DNA from 3 places in the Pseudoalteromonas sp. S3776 genome. Region 3 is predicted to be linked to each of the others. Evidence: predicted binding sites of a transcription regulator. Region 3 holds the regulator's gene; each other region holds the start of a gene.
What was found. Region 3 encodes sigma-54, which starts transcription at its own class of promoters, with help from an activator protein. Its sites were predicted from a motif close to GTTGGCACGNNNNTNGNNT; they were not measured.

Region 1 (7,408 bases), on a different contig from region 3:
CCCGGTCACTCATTCGCCTTTTGATGTGGTTGCATGGACTGGTAACAGCGCCCCGTACAAATACGATTTAGCCCGCTTTAATGTTATTAACACTGTAAGTTTTGATCACCCAGATCCTTCAATATTTACTGTACTTACCTCTCCCTCAGCCACTGAGGGCATGGCAAATGTGGATTTTGTAATCTTTCCACCTCGTTGGATGGTAGCAGAGAATACATTTAGGCCTCCTTATTATCATCGCAATATTATGAGTGAGTTCATGGGCTTAATAGAAGGAGTTTACGATGCAAAAGAGCACGGGTTTGTACCAGGAGGCGCTAGTTTGCATAATTGTATGTCCCCACATGGGCCTGAAGCCGAGGTATTCGAAAAAGCATCTAATGCTGAGCTCACACCACAAAAATACGAGAACACACTGGCCTTTATGTTTGAGTCTCGTTACATAATATCGCCCACGAAATATGCCCTTGAAGGAAAAGAACGTCAATCTAATTACACTCAATGCTGGCGTAGTATCACTAAACACTTTACAGGCGAGGAATAATGACAATGAAACTCTACAGCTACTTTCGCTCATCTGCTGCATACCGTGTTCGCATAGCACTTAATTTAAAAGGCATTGAGCACGATATGCAATTTGTTAATTTACTGAAATCTGAACAGTCAGCTCAGCCTTACTTAGATAAAAACGTGCAAGGTTTATTACCCGCTATTGAAACAGAGGACGGTGTATTAGCGCAATCACTTGCTATTTTAGAATGGTTAGATGAAAGCTATCCGCAAACGCTTCTGGTTTATGGGAATGCATGGCAAAAAGCGCAGATTCGTAACATAAGTTATGCCGTAGCGTGTGATATTCACCCTGTAAATAATTTACGTGTTTTAAAGTATTTATCAAGTGAACTGAACGTCAATGACGAGGCGAAAAATAAATGGTACAGACATTGGGTTGAGGTCGGGTTTGAAAAAATTGAATCAATGCTAAGCGAAGACTGTGATTTTTGTGTAGGCGATAAACCATCACTGGCTGATATTTGTTTAGTGCCACAGGTATTTAATGCGTTGCGTTTTAATGTAGATATGGCTGCGTATCCGAAAATTGCAGCCATTTATGCACGCTGTAATGCACTGCCCGCTTTTAATGAAGCAGCGCCGCAAAATCAACGCGATGCAGTTTAACTTTTTAAAGCGCTGTGAATAACACTTACATGCTCTATTAAATCTAAGCCCAAATCGGTCAAATAGCCACCATCTGGGCTATCTATTACGCCTTTATCAAATAACCGTTGCGCCGCACTTAATAAATTAGGCTCTGCGTCAGAATGTAACTTTATCCCCTGCATTTTGCTATCCCTAGGAAACTTAGCTAATAACGTAAATTCATCTATCATTATTTGATTAAATCGCATGTCTTCACCTTTTTATAGTTGTGTGTTTAAGTCAGTGTTGTATAACGCTATTACTTACCCTAGCATGTTTTTTAATCGTGTGTACTATTTTTAAACTATCAACATTCGAGGTCGCCCATGCGCCATATTATGGTTTTATTTATTTTTACAATTGCGTTAACTCTTTCCCCTAGTAGCGATGCTAAAACAGTTAAAACATATTCTATTATTGACACTAACGAGGTTATTAACGCTGGTAATATTTGTTGGTACGATAACAAACGTTATAGTGAAGGTGCGTTGGTACAAATACATTCTTTTACCTTAGTTTGCGCCCCTAGTAACCCTCAGCATAATAACAGTAAGCTCATTTGGTTAAAATTAGATAAAAAAGGCAATCTTGTGTACCCCGCAAAACCTAAAACCATTAGGGTCAATTAGCGCTAAATGCGGATTTACGCTACAATGCGCACAGTTTAAATAAGTAGTATGGCTATGGATAATCAACCAAAGAATCCTCTTCACGGGGTAACATTAGAACAAATTTTAGTAGAGCTTGAACAACGTTTAGGTTTTAAAGCCATGGGCGAGCAAGTAAAAATTAAATGTTTTACCGACTCGCCAAGCATTAAATCAAGCTTAAAATTTTTACGTAAAACCCCTTGGGCACGCGATAAAGTTGAAGCTCTCTACTTACATACACTAAGTAACAAACCGCTGCGTAAACCCAAAGGCGCTCAGCGCTCTAAGCCTACTAACTCAAGCAATAGCAGTAGTTTTGTTTGGCCAAGCATTAAAAAGTAATACACAAAAATGCACGTTAAATACGTGCATTTTTTATTTTATAATTCCTTACTAATTACATTTAATGAGGCAGGGTCAACTGTAAGAGTAAGCGTATGCGCTGTTTTTATTTCACCATCTAATACATACTTAATTTCTTCATCTGCAGTAATCGTTACTTTTTTAGCGTTGGTATGATGCGAACTAATAGCTAATTGCGTTTGCGTAATACTACTAAACATCAACTCAGCAATACTAAGCACACTGGTTGTGTTTTCTTCGCTCGGTATCAGCCAATTTATGTCCAATAAACCATCTTCGTGATTAGGCTGTCCTCCCCCTTGCGCTAACAACGTGGTAAAAGGGGCTGCGTTAGCAACAATAAAGCTATTTGTTTGCACCTCTTGGGTTTGATTATCATCAAGAGTTACATAGAGTGTTTGCGCTTTTTGCTCACTAAATGCCTGAAAAAAGCCGTTTAAGTAAGCAAGCTGACCCGATTTATTCTTTGAATCTCTGTCGGCTTTTTCAATCATCGATTGCTCATAACCAATTCCCGCTAACAACAGCATAAGCTCGTCATTACAGTAGGCGGTGTCTATTGTATGTGTTTGCCCATCTATAATTAATTCGCAGGCCTGCTCGACAGGAATTATTTTAGAGCTAATACCCATAAGCACATGGGCTAAAGCATTGGCTGTACCCATTGGGATAATACCCAGCTTGCACTGAGTGTTTACCAACACACTAGCTACTTCTGTCACGGTTCCATCACCGCCACAGGCAATTATTATGTCTGGCTTATTTTTAATAGCTTGTTTAGCAAGTTCAATTCCATTTACTTCTTTAGAGGTAGTTAAAACGTTTAAATCATAATATTCCGACAGCCTAGCCACTATTAAGGGCTCTTTATCTTGCCACATTTTAGTGCCCGACACTGGGTTTGCTATTAATACCGCTTTGTTTTTTATAACAAGCTCCCCCTTTTTATGTCGTTTAGCCAAATGGCGAAGTTGGTGTTTATTAAGGTTTGCGGTTTCACGTGTCTCTTTAATTTGTGCAAGTATTTGATGTACATCTGCATTTTTATCTTGGCTCAACAAATATGCAGCCATCACAAATACTGAACGCCCTCTTCCTAGTGCGCAATGAACGACCACTCGGCGGTCTTCTTTAATATGATGATGTATCCAGTTAATGGCTTGGTTTAATTGCGAATGAGTAGGCACACTATGATCAAGCACTGGGATATTTAAATAGCTAATATTTTCTTGGGTTGAGCTCCACTCCAAGCCATCAAACTCACACGTTACATCTAATATTGCTGTTATACCGTTTTCTTTTAACGTATCAATATCAGAGGGAAACAATCGACATGCTAAAAATAAATGCTCGTTAATTTTTTGAATGGGAGGGACTTTATCGTGCTTGCGAGAGTACGCATTGTAAATTTGGGCACCTAATAAAAAGGGCACAAAAGCCCAACGAATATAAAAAGGAATGATGCCATTTTCGCGCTTTCTAAAAATTTTTGCCAGATTAAAAATATAAGCGCCACTGACGAGTATTAACGACAAGGCACTCCAGTAAAACACCACTGCAAAGTAAACCGAGTTAACCTCCCAGCCTATCCATATAAAAATTAACGCTAAAATTAAATAACTCGTTGCAGCCCACATATTTTCTCCTTTATTTTTACTGTTTTGGCAAATTTTTACAGCTGTTTATAAGTATAGTTGCAATTTACAGGCCAACAAAAATTGTATTTAGAACTTGAAAATAAATATAACCGATTGATATTAAACAGATTAAAATCTTCAACTTTAAGAAATTGGCCATATTAGCCGCTTTTTACACAGTTCTGGGTCATTTTTTCTCACTCGCCTTATGCGTCTGTTTTATGGCTAAAACTTGTCTCTTAGTTAAGAGCAGCTAAGATAAATAACAGTTCAACGTTTTGCATCCAATCGCCCTTCTCACACGTTTATTGAGAGTGTGTTTATATTTTATTTACATTAATATCTAGTCGATAAGTGTTTATCACGCGAGACTTAATATGTTTCTAGGTAAAAATTTAATTAATACAGCGCAATGCGCCTCAATAATAATAAAAATAACAGGAACCCTATGGAAAACGACAATCTACTTCCTCTTTTGTGTAAAACAGCACAAGGTAATAAAGCTGCGTTTGCCGATTTGTACCGGCAAACAAGCGCTAAGTTATTTGCAACAAGTTTAAATATGCTCTCAAATCGAGCGCACGCTGAAGAGGTATTGCAAGAAGCATTTATAAAAATTTGGCATAACGCGTCAGAATACAATCCTACAAAAGGCACCGTAATAAGTTGGATGATAAGCATAGTACGGTACAGAAGCTTAGACGCGCTGCGCTATCATAAGGTCAGAAAAGAACAAGCCATAGGCGATGAGGAATATGATGAACAAGACATAGACATTAACTACGATGATCAAACCAAACTTGTAAATTGCATTGAGCAACTCGACCCACAGCAAAAACAAGCCATTCACCTAGCGTATTACAAAGGCTTAAGCCATGGTGAGCTGGTCAATCATATAGAAACGCCTTTAGGCACAGTTAAAAGCTGGATAAGGCGTGGTTTGCAGCAATTGCAGAGGTGTTTAACATTATGAACTATAACAAACCAGAACTACTTGATGCTTTAGCTGGGCAATATGTGCTAGGTACTCTAAATGGCCTTGCCCGAAAACGTTTTCAACGCTTAATGCTCAGTTTACCGCAAGCCCGAGAAGCCACTATGATGTGGGAGCAAAATTTAAATGGTTTAGCCAGTGCAATTACACCACAAGCACCCGATGAGCATGTTTGGCTGCACATTTTAGATAAAATAGAAAGCAATGCTCAGCCGATTAAAACAGTTATAAAACCGGCGCCATCGGTATGGCGTACTTGGTCGTTTATAGCCACAGCGGCCTGTATTATTTTAGCATTTGTAGTTATTAAACCAGTAACACAACTGCAAGATAGCCAGCAGATTGCGCTTGTACAAAACCAAGATAAGCAATCACTGTGGATTATTAATGTGGACGAGCAAGCATTATCAATTAAAGCGAGTACCAAATTGGTTGCGCAAACAGATAAAGACTACGAGCTGTGGATGATTTTACAAGGACAGGACACGCCTATTTCGCTTGGTTTATTACCTAAACAAGGTGAAAAGCTTTTAATAAAAGACGCTCGTTTTAATGCCCAAAATATTGCTCTACTTGCAGTAAGTTTAGAGCCGTTAGGTGGCTCGCCTAACGGCCTACCAACCCAAGTACTATATACTACAGATTTAGTGGTTTTATAACTCAATAATCGCATTAGGTTGGCTTATCTATTTAGGCCAACCCACCCCACTTATTTAACAAATTTAAAAATATTTTAACTTTTTTGCATCTAATGTGCTTTTTGCTTCGTTATTAGTTATGACTCCAATCAAAACTAAAGGAAAAAGTCATGAAAGCTTTAACTCCATCTATACTCGCAGTAGTAGTATGCAGTACCTTAGTAAGCACCTCTAGCGAGGCATCAAGTCATCGTGAAGCGCCAAATATTAGCCGCTTTCCAACCTTAGACTCTTCCGACTTTTACGTATTTAATAGTTATGAAGCAGGCAGAGACGATTACGTTACGTTTATTGCCAATTATATTCCTTTACAAGATGCCTATGGCGGCCCTAACTACTTCGCTATGGGCCCAGATGCAACCTACAGTATTCATATTGATAATGATGGTGATGCAGTAGAAGATATTACTTTTGCCTTTAATTTTACCAGTATGCTGCCAAACGATAACCAGGGTGTGCAGTTAACTGTTGGCCCAGAAGGTAATCAACGCACTGTATCTGTACCGCTTAAAAATGTAGGTGGCGTTGCAGCTGGTGATGATAGCGCTGCAAATTTTAGTGAGTCATATACACTAAGCATGATTAACGGCCCACAACGCACAGGTACCAGTACCACACTAAGCAATACCACCACCAGCTCAACCACGTTCAACAAACCGCTAGATTATGTAGGCGATAAAACATTTGGTTCAATGACTGATTACCAAACTTATGCCGATCAGTTTGTTTATCAAGTGTCTGTACCGGGCTGTGACAATATGGCCAAAGTGTTTGTTGGCCAGCGCAAAGACCCATTTGTTGTTAACTTAGGTAAAACTTTTGATTTAGTTAACTATGTGCCTGTAGAAGGTGATAGTGCGCCAGGTGCGGGCGATGGTGGTGGTTTTCCTGGGGGTATTACGCAATCTGCCGATAATGATGACCTTATTGATAAAAATGTGACATCAATTGCCATTGAAATGCCTAAAAGCTGTATTGTGGGTGAAGGCAACGGCGTAATTGGCTCATGGACAACAGCAAGCCTGCCGCAAGCACGCATTTTAAACCCCAACGCTAAATTTGCAAACAACGCGGTAAATGGCGGCGCTTTAACACAGGTTTCACGCTTAGGTAACCCTTTAGTTAACGAGCTTGTTATTGGTATTAAAGACAAAGATACCTTCTCAACAGCTCACCCTAAAGATGATGCGCAATTTTTAGATTATGTTTCGCACCCGTCTTTACCAGAGCTTTTAAATATTTTATTTAAAGATGCAGTCAATACCACGCTTGGCGCTAACTTAGAAACCCTCGCCCCCACTAATTTTCCGCGTACCGATTTAATCACCGCATTTTTAACCGGTTTTGCTGGTGTAAACCAACAAGCAACAGTAACGCCTTCAGAAATGTTACGTTTAAATACCGCAATTGCAGCCACAGCACAGGCTGATCAATCTGCATTTGGTGTTGCGGGTGATGATTTAGCGGGCTTTCCAAATGGCCGTCGTCCAGGTGATGATGTAGTAGATATTGCACTTCGCGTGGTAATGGGTCGTTTGTGTCACCCTATCCCAGTAAATGGTGAAGACACCGACTTAGGGCTGTGTACACCAGAAGATGCTGATGTAGGTACAGTGCCATTTACTGATGGTGCGCCTGTTGATGCAAGCATGATGGATGCCGCTTTCCCATACTTAGCCACCCCACTTGCAGGGTCTAAATAAGGAGTAATGTATGCATAATTTAACTCTTACTCACATCGGTGTACTACTTGGCGCACTAACGCTTGGCGCATGTAGCAACGATGATGACAATAAGCAGCCTACACCGGTGGTAAATACAGCCCCCAGTGCAAGCGATGTAATGTTAACCACACAAACAGAAGTT
Region 2 (7,408 bases), on a different contig from region 3:
TACCGCAGTAACACTTACCAGTGGTACTGGTACAGACTCAACACGAGTAATGGGAAGTATTCAGCTTAATTCTGCAGAGGTGTTTACTGCTACTGCAGATGATACTTCTTTAGCTGCGACTATTAATGAGACCACCAGTAAGCTTGAAAATGCAGCTGATATTGATGTGACTACTCAAAAAGGCTCCCAAGATGCGCTTTCAATCATTGATAATGCAATAGCCAATATTGATGAGCAGCGTGCGGGATTAGGTGCTGTGCAAAACCGCTTTAGCTTTACAATTAACAACCTTGCAAACATTGAAGAAAATGTAACCGCATCGCGTAGCCGTATTCAAGACACCGATTTTGCTACGGAAACAGCAGAGATGACTAAAAACCAAATACTACAGCAGGCAGGTACATCAATCCTTTCGCAGGCAAACCAAGTACCACAGGCTGCGATTAGCTTGTTAGGTGGTTAGTAATAAACGCTATTAATAAAACTTATAAAAAAGCACATCTTGATAGGTGTGCTTTTTTTGTTTTTTGTCCAAAAATAGCACGCTGTACGTGAATAAAAAACTTTTTTAGGGGGAAGTGAATTTATTATTTCCTTTAAAATTAGTTGTTTATATTTATTTTATTAATAACTTTAAAAATAAATCAAAATAACGCTAAAGATAAATTTTCTCCTGCCGTTAACTTAACCAGTACAGAGCTTGAACATACAATTGTGACAGCTCTTGGTTAAATCTAAACAGTCACATTACGAAAGTAATCAGGAGTTTTATTATGATTTCAGTAAATACAAATGTATCTTCATTAAACGCTCAGCGTAACCTTTCTACTTCAGGCTCTGACCTTGCAACGTCAATGGAGCGTTTATCATCAGGTATGCGTATCAACAGCGCAAAAGATGATGCGGCAGGCCTACAAATTTCAAACCGTTTAACATCACAAGTAAATGGTTTAGCAGTAGCACAACGTAACGCTAACGACGGTATCTCAATGGCACAAACCGCTGAAGGTGCAATGAGCGAGTCTACAAGCATTTTACAACGTATGCGTGAGCTAGCACTGCAATCAGCAAACGGCTCAAACTCGACAGAAGACCGTGAGTCACTTCAAAAGGAAGTGTCTGCATTGCAAGTTGAATTAACACGTATCGCAGATACAACATCATTTGGTGGTCAACAGCTTCTAGATGGTAGTTTTGGTTCTAAATCTTTCCAAATTGGTGCTAACTCAAATGAAACTATTAATGTTTCGTTATCAAGTGTAGCTGCAGAAAAAATAGGGTCTAACCAAACAAACCTTCAAGGTGCAGCCAATACAGGTTTTGGTACTACAGTTGCAGCGGGCACTACTGCGCCAGCTAGTGCAGTTGCAGGTGGTACTTACGACATTTCTGGTAGAGGTGATGCTACAATCAACATAGCTGCAGGCGCTTCAGCAAAAGAAGCTGCAGCTTCTATTAATCAAGCTACTAATACCACAGGAGTAACAGCCCAGGCAAGAACAGAGGCGACTTTAGATATTGGTGGTACGGCTACAGTAGCAGGCGAAACAGTAAGTTTTAAACTAAATGATGAAAAAGTTTCTTTTGTAGCAACAGCTAACACTGTAAGTGATGAGCTAGCTATGGCTGAAGCTATCAATGCTGGTACTGATGAGCACGGGGTTACAGCTACAATAGATAATGGCGTACTTAGCATTTCGAACAATCAAGGCGAAGATGTTACTATCGAAGATTTCGCAACTACGGATGCTGCAGGTGCCGACGTAGCTGCAACTCTAACAGTTTCTGCATTAAGTTATAATGGTACTGCCGAGGATAATACTACCCCAACAGTATTAACTAGTGGCCCAGTTGCTGGAACTACTAATGATTCAACAAGAATTACAGGTGGTATACAACTTAACTCTTCTGAAGTTTTTACAGTTGAGGCGAGCGATACTTCTTTAGCTTCTACAACAAATGAAGTTACAAGTAAATTAAACAATGTAGCGGATGTCGATATTACTGACCAAAAAGGGTCGCAGGATGCACTAGCTATCATTGATAACGCAATTGCTAACATCGATGCTCAACGAGCTGGTTTAGGTGCGGTTCAAAACCGTTTTGACCACACTATTAGCAACTTATCAAACATCTCTGAAAACGTATCTGCTTCACGTAGCCGTATTCAAGACACAGACTTTGCGACTGAAACAGCAGAGATGACTAAAAACCAAATCTTGCAACAAGCGGGTACGTCAATCTTATCTCAAGCGAATCAGTTACCACAAACAGCTCTAAGCTTATTAGGTTAATAAGTTAAACCTTATAGCTTAATGGGTAGCTAGCTAGTACAAAAAGTCAGTATTAGTTTTAAAAAAACAAGGAGGTGGCTTTAGCTACCTCCTTTTGTGGTTTAAGGGTATAAATTAAGCTATTGTTAGTCTAATAACTATACAAGTTCGGCAATTTTAGGAGGCGTTATGAACACCATTACTTCAAACGCAGAAGTTACTATAGCATCAACATCTTTAACTGGTGAAGATAAACAAATAGGGCAGGCTGGCTCAGTATTGACTCAGCGAGCTGTTGATGACGTAAATAAAACGGATGAACAAGGCCCACGAAATCAGTTAAGCAACCAATACGCACAACAAGGAACTGAGACTAATAGTTCGCAAAACCAACAGCTTGAGCGTGAACAGCTTGAAAAAGTGGCGCAACAATTGCAGGACTTTATGGGTGAAATGAACCGTAGTCTGCAATTTCAAGTTGATGAAGACTCAGGGCGTGACGTTATTAAAATACTTGATAAAACCAGTGGTGATGTAATTAAGCAATACCCTTCGGAAGAGGTATTAAGTTTAGTGTCAAAGCTTTCTGAATCTGCAGGTATTTTAATCGACCAAACCGTTTAGTCGACGTAGTGTTGATATATTATTAGTTAAGTTTTTTGGGTTTAAAGAGGTGAAGTATGTCTATTTCGTTTAATGGTTTAGGCTCTGGTTTAGCGGTATCAGATATAGTTGATGCGCTAGTTAATGCTGAGCAGGCTCCAGCTGAGGCTCGTTTAAACACTCAAGAAAGTACGCTAACTACTGATATTTCTGCTGTAGGGGCTTTAAAGTCTGCGCTACAGCAAGTACAAACAGCAGTGGAAGCGCTAGGTGACGCAGATAATTACCAAAAACGTAGTGCATCAGGCAATGATGATTTTGTCTCTATCAGTGCTGATGAAGACGCCCAACCAGGTGGTTATTCTGTAAAGGTTAATAACCTTGCTACGGAGCATAAAATACTATCAGAAGCATTTGATGCTGACGCCGCTGTGGGTGAAGGTACTATGACACTCAGCTCCGGCGAGAATAGCTTTGATATTGAAGTATCAGACACCGCAACTCTAAGCGAAATCAGAGACGCGATTAACGACAGCAGCGATAACGATAGCATAAACGCAACAATAATAACGGATGATACAGGCCAGCATTTAGTTCTTTCAGCTAAAGAGAGTGGCTTAGAAAACGAGATTAAAGTAGAAGTAACGGATACTGACGGTAATAACACAGATACCAACGGACTATCTCGTTTAGCTTTTGACTCTGCAGGTGTACAAAATGCATCTGAAATTATTGCTGCAACCGATGCATCCATTACCATTGATGGCTCACTCACAGTTAGTAGTTCTTCAAATACGTTTACTGATGTTATAGACGGTATAACAATCACCGCTAAAAAAGCTCAGGGTACTGATGATGATTTAAGTGATATATCGGTAACCGAAAATAATAACAATATCCAATCGGGCTTAAACAATTTTATTTCTAGTTACAATGAATTACTTGAACTTAGTAATAACTTAGGGGCATCAAGCGAAGATGGTGCTGGTGTAATGGCCGGTGATTCGTTACTACGCGGTGTAATGTCTAAATTGCGAGAGCAGATTACCGACTCTGTAGATTTAGGTAATGGCAACTCATTATCACTTTCGCAATTAGGTGTTGAAGCCGATCGTTATGGAGTATTGACGCTTAATACCGAGACTTTAAATGAAAAAATTGATGAAGATGTCGACTTAGTGCAGCAGTTTTTTGTAGGCACTGATGAAGACGAAGGCGGCTTTGCCCAATCGTTTGATGAGTTAATGAGCTTTTATACAGATTCTGACGGCATTATCCAAAACCGTATCGATAGTAAAACAAACCAATTAGAAGATATTGATGAGCAGCGCGAAAGCCTGACAAGTAAAATGGAATCGTTATCTGACAGGCTATACGCTCAATACAATGCCATGGATTTATTGGTAGCGAGCCTCAATTCGACAAGTAGTTACGTGCAAGCGCAGCTTGAAAATATGCCTGGTGTGGTGAGTAATAATTCTTAATTTTCCATATTAATTATGAACATAAAAAAACCGTTTAAAAACGTTTTTTTTATGTCTAAATATTGCCTTTAAGATGCCTAGTAAGTTTTAAAACTGCTAGAAGTAGCTATACCGACTTATAAGCCGAGATTGCTTTACCTGTTTTTTTTTGCTTAATTATGGCTTTAGATGATTCATTTTTTACAGCATTTGCCTGCTTGCTAATGTTGTTGATATTGGTTTGCACAGCCACAAGTTGCTCGGCGGTAGGCGGGTTATCGCTTTCGCACCAGCGCTTAAGCTCACTATTTAAAGTATCCATAATAGGGGGAGCTTCATCAGCGTTATTGCTTTGCACTAATAATTCGATTCTGCTGAGCAATTGATTAATATGCTCAGCTTTACTTGTTTCCTCTAAAGCCATTCGCTTATACCGCAGGATTACGCTGATCGACAGGAATGCTATCCCACCCTTCTTTAATTTCTTTAATAATGCCAGCTACTTCAGAAATAATCTCAATATCATTGTCAACATTTGCTTGCACAAGGCGTCTTTGGCAGTAGTCATAAAGTGCTAATAAATTATTTGAAATACTCGGATCTTGTTCCACTTCTAAATTAAGCGCGTCTTGTAATGCACCTAAGAGTAAAATACAGGCAGAGATGTTTTCGCCTTTTTTTTCTATTTCTTTGCGCTCAATAAACCCTTTAGTAGCGGCCAAGCGGCCAATTATGTTACTAAAAATAAGGTTAATTTGCTCATAGGGCGCCATTTCTGCGATGTTGCTGGCGCGCACTTGAGAATATTTTTTTAATGAAACATGAGCCATGGAAAATCCTAAATAAATATGTGAAATCGTCTGTACGTAACAAAAGCAATATTAATGCCAAGCATATTGCATTTATTTAGTTATCGGCATTGTTGCTTTCAACTTAAGTTAATTATAGTTTATATTTTTGACCTACGTAGATTTATGCACTAAGTAAAAAACAAGACATAGCATTAGCTTTAAGTATTAAACAACAAAACAATACTTAAGTTTTAATTATTAAGTATTATTGTTTTATAGCGATGTCTATTTTTTGGCGTTTATGTCAAAAAACCGCCGCTATTACTTGCATCCATACAGATCTCGCTTACAATTTAGCTAATAAAATAAATTAGTGAAATTATGGCTCGCTAACTATGATCTTGATTTTAGATAATAATAATAACCGTGCAATAGGATTACATGCATCACTTACCTTTATTGGGGAAGCTGTGCAGTTGCTTGATGAAAATGACTTTGAAGAAGTATGTAGTAAGTATCAACAGCAAGAATGCATTGTTATTTTAGGCGCATTACAAAGCTTAGATCATGAAGGCTTAATTAAACGCTACCCAACCCTGCCTTTTTTACTCATTGGTGAAACACTCAAGCCATTATTAAGCATTGCTAATGTAGTGGGACTAATTTGTGAGCCGTTTAATCACGAAGTAACCACACAGTTATTACACGACTGCCAACAGTACCAACGTATGCTTCCTGGAAGTCACAAGCATCATAAGCCACATAAAACATTTGATGGTTTAGTAGGGGAAACTGACGCGGTTAAAAACGTACGCTTTTTGATAGAGCAAGTGGCTAAAACCGATGCAAACGTGCTTATTTTAGGTGAGTCGGGTACGGGTAAAGAAGTGGTTGCGCGTAATGTACATTTATTATCTAAACGCAATACGGGGCCATTTGTACCAGTAAACTGTGGTGCTATTCCAGGAGAGCTTCTTGAAAGTGAGTTATTCGGTCATGAAAAAGGGGCGTTTACCGGCGCTATTTCTGCACGTAAAGGGCGGTTTGAATTAGCGCAAGGCGGTACGCTGTTTTTAGATGAAATTGGCGATATGCCACTGCAAATGCAAGTTAAGCTACTTCGCGTATTACAAGAGCGTAGCTACGAGCGTGTAGGTGGCACAAAAGCGATTCAAGCAGATGTACGTGTTATTGCCGCTACCCACCGCAACCTTGAGGAAATGATTGAAAAGGGCAGCTTTAGGGAAGATTTATATTACCGTTTAAATGTATTTCCTATTGAAAACCCGTCACTTAATGAGCGTGCTGACGACATACCTTTATTACTTAAAGAGCTAATGCGCCGTGTTAATGAGCAAAGTGGTACGTCGGCTAAATTTACAGAGCGCGCGGTTGAGAGTCTAAAAGAGCATGCTTGGCCTGGTAATATTCGGGAGCTTGCTAATTTAGTGGAGCGCATGGTGATTATGTTCCCTGAAAAAGTAGTGGATGTACCCGATTTACCTAATAAATACCGCTACATCGAGGTAGATGCCTACGAGCCTGAATACCCTGAAGAACTACTTGAAAAAGATGCCTTTAACGATATTTTTAGCTCAGGTTTTAGCGATTATGATAATGACCCTGAGCCTGAATTTAGCCAACAGGGATCTGGCGTATTACCCGAAGAGGGCATTGAGCTTAAAGATTATTTAGCCGAACTTGAAATAAGCTTAATTACCCAAGCACTTGAACGCTTTGATTACGTTGTTGCGCGCGCTGCAGAAATACTAGGTGTAAGGCGTACAACACTTGTCGAAAAAATGAAAAAGTACAATCTGTCACGAGATTAGCAGTATGCAAATGCTGATAGGCTTTTCGTTATTTATTATTCATTTTTGAGGAATTAATTTACGGGCTTTGCCCGTCACGCAAGCAAGCTTCGCGTCTATAAGATAAACGCAAACTTAAACTTTGGAGGTAGACGCTGAGCTTGCTCGTGTAAAAGCGCTGCTTTTAATTGCTTAGACCCAAAAAAACGAGGTTAAATGAGAAACCACAGTTAGCTTACACGTTACTGCTCTAAAGCGAAGCGTCTCTTATCCTCTTTGTGAACAGATCACTTTTATGGTAATAAATCACTTATCAACCAAAAGCCTTTATAATTTCTTCTTTTCTAAAACAATCATTACTATGATCGTTTACCATGCCACAGGCCTGCATATGTGCGTACACCGTTGTAGGCCCTAAAAACTTGAAGCCTCGTTTTTTTAAATCTTTTGCAAATGCTTTTGACTCT
Region 3 (7,408 bases):
TTGCTGCAATAATAAAAGAGAACAAAGCCAAGGGGCTTGAGTTTATATCTGACAATGACGCACGCGCTAAGGGCGGTGCACACCCTACAGCACACTTATGGGATAACGGTACTAACCCAGCGCAAGAGCTACTTAGAGTGCTTGATGTGCGTAAAAAAGCGCTTTCGCAATTTGGCATTAACAACATTAAAACGGGCGATGCTCTTTCGCAGTTAGAAGAAAAACTTGTGCCGCTCTATTTATTTCATCGCTATCAAGTAGAGGCTGCAGTTAAACTTATAGCGGGGGTTAATTACGAGTACGAAACACGCGACAATTCACCTGTTAAGGGCGCACAAGTGGTTGCAAAAACTCAGCAGCAAGAAGCGGTAAATGCTATTTTATCCACATTAAAACCCGCTAATTTAATTTTGCCCGAGTCGGTGCTAGCGCTTATTCCGCCAAAGGCCTATGGGGAGTCTAAATCGCGCGAAAGCATAACTGGACGCACAGGTTTAACACTTGATGCAATGGCTTTACCAGAAGTCGCTGCACAGCATAGTTTATCTTTATTATTAAACCCACAGCGTTTAAATCGTTTAGCTCAACAACAAGTGCGTAATTACAATTTCTATAGCTTAGATGAGTTGCTTGAGCAGCTTTACAGTCACGTGTTTAAAGTGTCATCACCTAATACGATGAAAGGTAAAGTCACTCAACGTGTACAGTTTTTAACTGCAAAAAATATAGCCGATTTAGTGGCAAGCGATAAAGTAAGCCCAGAGGTGCAAGCGCAGTTACGTTACTACTTAGTTAAGTTGAGTGATGAGTACAATCAAAACTCAATGCTGAGTAACACCAGTGTCGGCGAAAGCGCGTTTAAGCAGTATTTAGCAGAGCAAATTAAACAGTTTATAAAAGCTGGTAAGTGGCCTGAAAACTTTACTAATTTACCAATGCCACCAGGCTCACCAATTTAATTTTACGTTTTAACTAATAGTGGCTACTTAACCTAGGGTTAGGTTGCTAAATAAGTAGCCACGTTGCTGTGCCTAAAAAGGCAAAAATACCAACAATATCAGTCACAGTTGTTAGTACAACACTGCCGGCAAGTGCAGGGTCTATATTCATTTTTTTCAATAAAATAGGAATACATGCGCCAGCAACGCCCGCTACTACAAGATTCATAAACATAGCAAATGCGAGCACGCCGCCAAGCATAAAATCCCACTGCCAAAGTGCAATTACACCAGCGATAAGTAATGACCAAATAATCCCGTTTAATGCGCCTATGGCCAATTCTTTAGCCATTAAAAAACGTTGGTTAGTTTGGTTAATATGCCCCACAGCTATACCGCGAATAACCAGTGTTAAAGACTGACTACCTGCTACACCACCCATTGAGGGCACTATGCCATTGAGTACAGCTAAAATAGGGAGAATGTCTAAGGTACTTTCAAAAAAGCTGGCCACAAAGGCGGCAGCTAAGGCGGTAAGTAAGTTAACGCCAAGCCATACTGAGCGTTTTTTTGAACTTTTTAAAACAGGTGCAAAGGTATCTTCTTCATCATCAAGACCCGCTAAGCTTAATAAGCTATGCTCAGCATCTTCACGTATAACATCAACAATATCATCAATGGTGACACGCCCAAGCAAGTGTGCGTTATCATCGACTACCGGTGCCGATATCCAGTTGTGGCGTTCAAATAATTGAGCGACTTCACTTTCATCCATCGAAATTGGGATAGACTCACAGTCTTCATCCATTAAATCTTGAACAATTTTTTCAGGCGGATTAGTTAAAAGCGTACTAAGAGACAATGCACCTAAAAAGCAGTTGTGCTTATCAACAACGTATAAATCATCGGTGCCTTCTGGTAGCTCGCCTCGCAGCCTGATATAGCGCAGTACAACATCAAGTGTAACATCTGGGCGAATGGTCACCGTATCGGTGTTCATTAGCGCGCCTGCAGAGCGTTCTTGGTATGATAAAGCCTGTGTCGCCCGTTCACGGTCTTGCGTGTCCATCGCGCTAACCACATCTTTATACACGGTGTCAGGTAGGCTACGTAGTACTTCACCTAAATCATCGTGGCCCATATCCTCAGTGGCGGCGGCAATATGTTCAGGTTCCATTTGTGCAATGATGCCTAAACGTACATCTTCAGAGAGCTCTTCTAGCACGTCCCCTTGTACATCTGGGTCAACCAGCTGCCAAAGCATGCGTCTAATTTTATGCGGAGAGGATTCAAGTAAAAGGGCAGTATCACACGGAGCCGTTTTTGCTAGCATGCGTCTTACTTGAACAAATTGCCCACTATTAAGTGATTTAGTCACCTGTTTTAGTTGTTGCAGTGGGTAGTCTTGTTCAAACGCTTCTGGCATTGGCATCCTAATTTTTTATATACGAGGGGAGGCGATTAACCGCATTGCGATTAATCTAATTAAACACTATTCATTTACCAAGCCACACACAAATTAGGGTATAAAGCGAAAATGTATGAGTAAGCTTGGTAATTAAACGTTTATTCTTGTTCGTTAAATCGCTGTGCGATTAATTGTCCGACCGCATGCAAAGCCTTTTCTGAGTCTGGGCCTTCACATACAACTTTAACTTCTTTGCCTTTACTACTTTCGAGTAGCATTAAGGCTAATACGCTATCACCAGCGGCTTCTTTATCATCTTGATGTAAGGTAATTTTAGCATCAAACTGCACAGCTAATTGCGCAAGGACCGTTGCCGCTCTGGCGTGTAAGCCTAATTTATTTTTTATTAAAAACGTGTCTTCACAACGCATAAATTACTATACCTAAACTGAACAGGTTATTATTTTAAGGTTACTTTTCTTGCTCACGGTGCCTAATTTTTACATTTGGATGTGTCATTGCAAAGCTCTCACCTATAGTTTGGGCTAAATAAACCGAGCGGTGTTGCCCACCCGTACAACCTATTGCAATAGTCAGGTAGCTGCGGTTATTGCGCTCTAAGTGTGGTAACCAAGTTTGTACAAATGTTTGAATTTGCCAAGTAAATTTTTGCACTATGCTGTGGTTTGCCAAAAAGTCTTTTACAGGTTGATCAAGACCTGTAAGCGGTTTAAGTTCAGGCTCCCAATGCGGATTTGGCAAAAAGCGAGCATCAAATACATAATCAGCTTCTTTAGGTATGCCGTGTTTAAAACCAAACGATTCAAACGTTACAATTAGTTGTTTATCTTTTTTTCCGAGTATTTTTTCGCGAATTGACTCAGCCAACTGGTGAACACTTAAATCAGTCGTATCAAGCATAAAGTCTGCGCGGGTTACAAGTACATCAAGCAGTTCTTTTTCTTTTTTTATTGCTAAGTCGAGCGGCAATGAATCGATTGATAAAGGGTGTAATCTGCGTGTTTCTGAAAAACGTTTTATGAGTGTTTGATCGTCACTGTCTAAATAAAACAGAGTGGGTTTAGCAAAGTCCGGTAGGTATTCAAGAATATCGTTAAACTCGTCTTGCTCTTTGGGGATATTACGAACATCGATACTAACAGCTATTTTGTCATAGTTATCTGAAACACTACGTACTAAAGAGGGCAGCAGGTTGACCGGGATATTATCTACGCAATAATAACCTAAATCTTCAACCACGCGTAAAGCAACCGATTTACCTGAACCGGAACGGCCGCTTATGATTATTAACTCCATTTATAGCCCTTAGTATTTACTACGATTGATCAACAATTACTTGATACAGTTCTGCATCGGTTTTAGCGCTTCGCAGCTGTTTGCAAAATTCTTTATTGCTCAGTTTATCAGCTATGGTTGCTAGAGTCTTTAGGTGCTGCTGGTTATCGCCATCTGGTACGATGAGTGCAACAAAAATATCAACAGGACAGTTATCAATAGCATCAAAGTTTACAGGCTTGTCACTAACGAGTACTAACGCAAGCGGTTCTTCTACGCCACCCATTCTACCATGCGGAATTGCGATACCGCGGCCAATACCCGTACTACCTAGTTTTTCTCTGCTGGCTAGCGCATTAAGAATATCCTGTTGTGGTAAGTAAGGGAGCTTTTCATGAGCCAGCTCACTGATAAATTCTAAAATTCTTTTTTTACTACTAAAAAGGACCGCAGCTTTGCTGCAGTCCTGGCATACTAATGTACTTAATTTCATAATATTAGTGTCTAGCAAGCTTCTCTTTATGTTTTATGACTTGACGATCGAGCTTGTCAATCAACGAGTCTATAGCAGCATACATATCTTGGTGCTCTGTTGAGGCAAATAAATCTGCGCCGCTTACATGAATAGTCGCTTCTGCTTTTTGGTTGAGTTTTTCTACATCGAGAATGACATGCACATTGCTAATATGATCTGAGTGCCTTTCTAGCTTTGCAAATTTATTATTTACATAGTCTCTAAGTGAATCAGTTACTTCTACGTGACGACCAGTTAGGTTTAGTTGCATAAGCATTTCCTCTTTGTTTTTTACGTCTTATATCAAACTCTTTCTCTGATTTGACGGTGGAATAGCTAGCGATTCACGGTATTTTGCTATTGTGCGTCTAGCTACTTTAATTCCTTGCTCTGCCAATATATCCGCAATTTTACTATCACTCAATGGTTTGGCTGAGTTTTCCGCGGCAATTAGCTTTTTAATTAAGGCACGTATTGCGGTTGACGAACATTCGCCACCGTTTTCGGTGCTTACGTGGCTTGAGAAAAAATATTTAAGCTCAAAAATACCACGTGGCGTATGCATATATTTTTGCGTAGTAACACGCGAAATTGTTGATTCGTGCATTTCTACCATTTCAGCAACATCGTTTAAAACCATTGGTTTCATGGCTTCGGGGCCATGTTCAAAAAACGCTTGTTGTTGTTTTACAATACAGTTTGTTACTTTTAGCAGCGTGTCGTTTCTGCTTTCAAGACTTTTTATAAACCATTTAGCTTCTTGCAGATGAGAGCGAATAAACTGGCTATCACCACTTGATTTTACGGTACGTGACATGGCCGCATACTGACTATTTACGCGTATTTTTGGCATGCTATCTGGGTTTAGCTCTACCACCCAACGGCCCTTAATTTTTTTAACTGACACATCCGGTATGACATACTCAGACTCTTCCCTTACTATTGTATCTGCAGGTTTTGGGTTGAGGGTATGTATAAGAGTCATGACCTCTTTAAGCTCGTCTTCTTTAAGCTTAGTCTTTTTCATTAATGTACGATAGTCGCGTGCCGCTAATAGATCAATGTGATCGGTTAAGATCATTTTAGTTTGTTCTATAAAAGGGGTGTCTTTATCAAACTGGTTAAGCTGAATACACAAGCACTCCTGTAAGCTTCGCGCGGCTATACCTACAGGGTCGAATAATTGAATACGTTTTAAAACGGCTTCTATTTCATCCAGTTCAACTTCAACGTCGTCATCGTTTTCTTGGTTAAAGCTTTCTAAAATTTCTTCACAACTTAGCGTTAAAATACCCGAGTCATCTACAGCTTCTACAATGGCTATAGCAATGGCCTCGTCAGTTGGGCTAAAAGGAGTAAGCTGAAGTTGCCACATTAAGTACTCATGTAGCGTTTCAGTAGAGGCGCCCTGATAAATAGACTCATCTTCTGGCATTGGGCCTGAGGATGCCGCAGGGGCTGCACTCATGTACTCATCCCAAGTTACATCCATCGCCATATCATCGCTAACGGTGTCTTTATTTAAAGCTTCACCACTGTCTTGCTCGTATTCACTGGTTGTATCATCAGCCGATGCGCTTACGGTTACATCATCCGTATCTGCTTTTTGTTCATTTTTTCCAGCCGACTCTTCCGTGTAATCTTGCTCTTCTACTTCTAATAGCGGGTTGCTATCCAGTGCTTCTTGTATTTCTTGCTGGAGATCCAATGTACTGAGCTGCAGCAAGCGAATCGCTTGTTGCAATTGTGGAGTCATTGTAAGTTGCTGGCCCATGCGCAGCTGTAATGATTGCCTCATGTATCTCTAACAATCCTTTTATGTTGTTATAATTAATATTAGCAGATGCTTGTAGGTGTGGCTTAAATGTTACAGCCTAAATTGCTCGCCTAAATAAACATCGCGTACAGTTTTGTCATTTAATACGTGTTCTGGGGTGCCAGATGCAATTAGCTCCCCATGAGAAACAATGTAGGCTTTTTCACAAACATCAAGGGTTTCTCTTACATTGTGATCGGTAATTAATACGCCAATGCCACGATTTTTAAGATGTTCTATTATTTTCTTTATATCTAACACTGAAATCGGATCAACACCAGCAAAAGGCTCATCCAACAAAATAAATTTAGGGTTCGCTGCGAGTGCTCTGGCTATCTCTACACGGCGGCGTTCGCCACCAGAAAGTGCCATACCTTGGCTATCGCGTATATGTTGAATGCTAAATTCATCAAGTAAGTTGTTAAGCGTTTCTTCTCGCGCGGCTTTATTTAGCTCTTTGCGCGTTTCTAAAATAGCCATTAAATTTTGATAAACTGTTAGCTTTCTAAATATAGATGACTCTTGCGGCAAATAGCCAATGCCTAAGCGAGCACGACTGTGCATAGGTAATAACGTTATATCGTTATCATCAATAGATATTTTACCTTTGTCGCTAGGTACTAACCCTACAATCATGTAAAAGGTGGTGGTTTTACCTGCGCCATTAGGGCCTAATAAGCCCACTATGCTGCCGGCTTCTACCTCAAGGCCTACATTTTTTACAACTTGGCGGCCTTTATAGCTTTTTGCTAATAGTTCTGCTTTTAAGGTGCTCATGGTTGACCTTCGTTACCTGTTTTTTCTTTAATATTTGCTTCAACAGGCACTAAAATTGTGTGGACACGATCCGTTGAGTTTTCGTCTTTTTCTGCGCTAATAAGTTGCTGCTGCATATCGTAGGTAATACTTTTAGCATTAATTTTTTGACCGGCTTGCGCGACTTCGGCATCCCCAACAAGTGTTAAAAAGCGCTTTGCTACGTCGTAACGTACTTCGTTTGCACTGGCACTCATTACGGTACCATCGTCTTGTTTTTCTTCGAAGTAGGCAGGGCTGCCAGTGGCAATAAGCAGTTGTTTGTTATCCCCTAGGTCTTCACGTTTATGTACTTCGAGTCGGTCGGCTGTAATTTTGCGGTTCCCATGCACAATTTCGACGTTTTTTTCAAAAATACCTACGTTTTCTTTAAGTTGACCTTCTTGACGGTCTGCACTAATAGAAATTTGGTTTGCTGGCGGTTGAGCAGCAGGCTCAGCAGCAGAAGCGCTAAATGCAAGCATCAGCGATGGGATAATAAGTATTTTAGAGAGTTTATTGGTCATAATATATTGTTCGCGTGTGGTTAATTAGTTTTATTACTTCGGTTTTCAAATCGGCTTCAAGGCCTTTACCGATAATCTTTAAATTTGGCCCAGTGACAACCACTGGCTGCTCAG

Region 1: the regulator sigma-54 is predicted to act here: its motif matches at 3,908-3,926, upstream of CWC16_RS01650 (diacylglycerol kinase family protein).
Region 2: the regulator sigma-54 is predicted to act here: its motif matches at 5,213-5,231, upstream of fliS (flagellar export chaperone FliS).

Annotation. Positions count from the first base shown of each region.
Region 1 covers NZ_PNCU01000002.1:96,567-103,974, forward strand. Annotated here, with positions in the region: gene hmgA (homogentisate 1,2-dioxygenase) at 1-544, shown strand, start outside; gene maiA (maleylacetoacetate isomerase) at 550-1,179, shown strand; gene CWC16_RS01635 (TIGR02647 family protein) at 1,176-1,409, opposite strand; gene CWC16_RS01640 (DUF1496 domain-containing protein) at 1,539-1,829, shown strand; gene CWC16_RS01645 (VF530 family protein) at 1,884-2,192, shown strand; gene CWC16_RS01650 (diacylglycerol kinase family protein) at 2,231-3,850, opposite strand; gene CWC16_RS01655 (sigma-70 family RNA polymerase sigma factor) at 4,299-4,823, shown strand; gene CWC16_RS01660 (anti-sigma factor) at 4,820-5,503, shown strand; gene CWC16_RS01665 (DUF4331 domain-containing protein) at 5,653-7,245, shown strand; gene CWC16_RS01670 (cadherin-like domain-containing protein) at 7,256-7,408, shown strand, end outside.
Region 2 covers NZ_PNCU01000010.1:21,933-29,340, forward strand. Annotated here, with positions in the region: gene CWC16_RS05530 (flagellin) at 1-463, shown strand, start outside; gene CWC16_RS05535 (flagellin) at 771-2,294, shown strand; gene CWC16_RS05540 (flagellar protein FlaG) at 2,463-2,897, shown strand; gene fliD (flagellar filament capping protein FliD) at 2,954-4,360, shown strand; gene CWC16_RS05550 (hypothetical protein) at 4,467-4,763, opposite strand; gene fliS (flagellar export chaperone FliS) at 4,768-5,169, opposite strand; gene CWC16_RS05560 (sigma-54 dependent transcriptional regulator) at 5,526-6,962, shown strand; gene CWC16_RS05565 (DNA-3-methyladenine glycosylase I) at 7,255-7,408, opposite strand, start outside.
Region 3 covers NZ_PNCU01000019.1:96,104-103,511, reverse strand. Annotated here, with positions in the region: gene CWC16_RS09810 (zinc-dependent metalloprotease) at 1-959, shown strand, start outside; gene mgtE (magnesium transporter) at 1,006-2,364, opposite strand; gene CWC16_RS09800 (HPr family phosphocarrier protein) at 2,505-2,777, opposite strand; gene rapZ (RNase adapter RapZ) at 2,818-3,663, opposite strand; gene CWC16_RS09790 (PTS sugar transporter subunit IIA) at 3,683-4,135, opposite strand; gene hpf (ribosome hibernation promoting factor) at 4,140-4,427, opposite strand; gene CWC16_RS09780 (RNA polymerase factor sigma-54) at 4,455-5,954, opposite strand; gene lptB (LPS export ABC transporter ATP-binding protein) at 6,024-6,749, opposite strand; gene lptA (lipopolysaccharide transport periplasmic protein LptA) at 6,746-7,294, opposite strand; gene lptC (LPS export ABC transporter periplasmic protein LptC) at 7,284-7,408, opposite strand, start outside.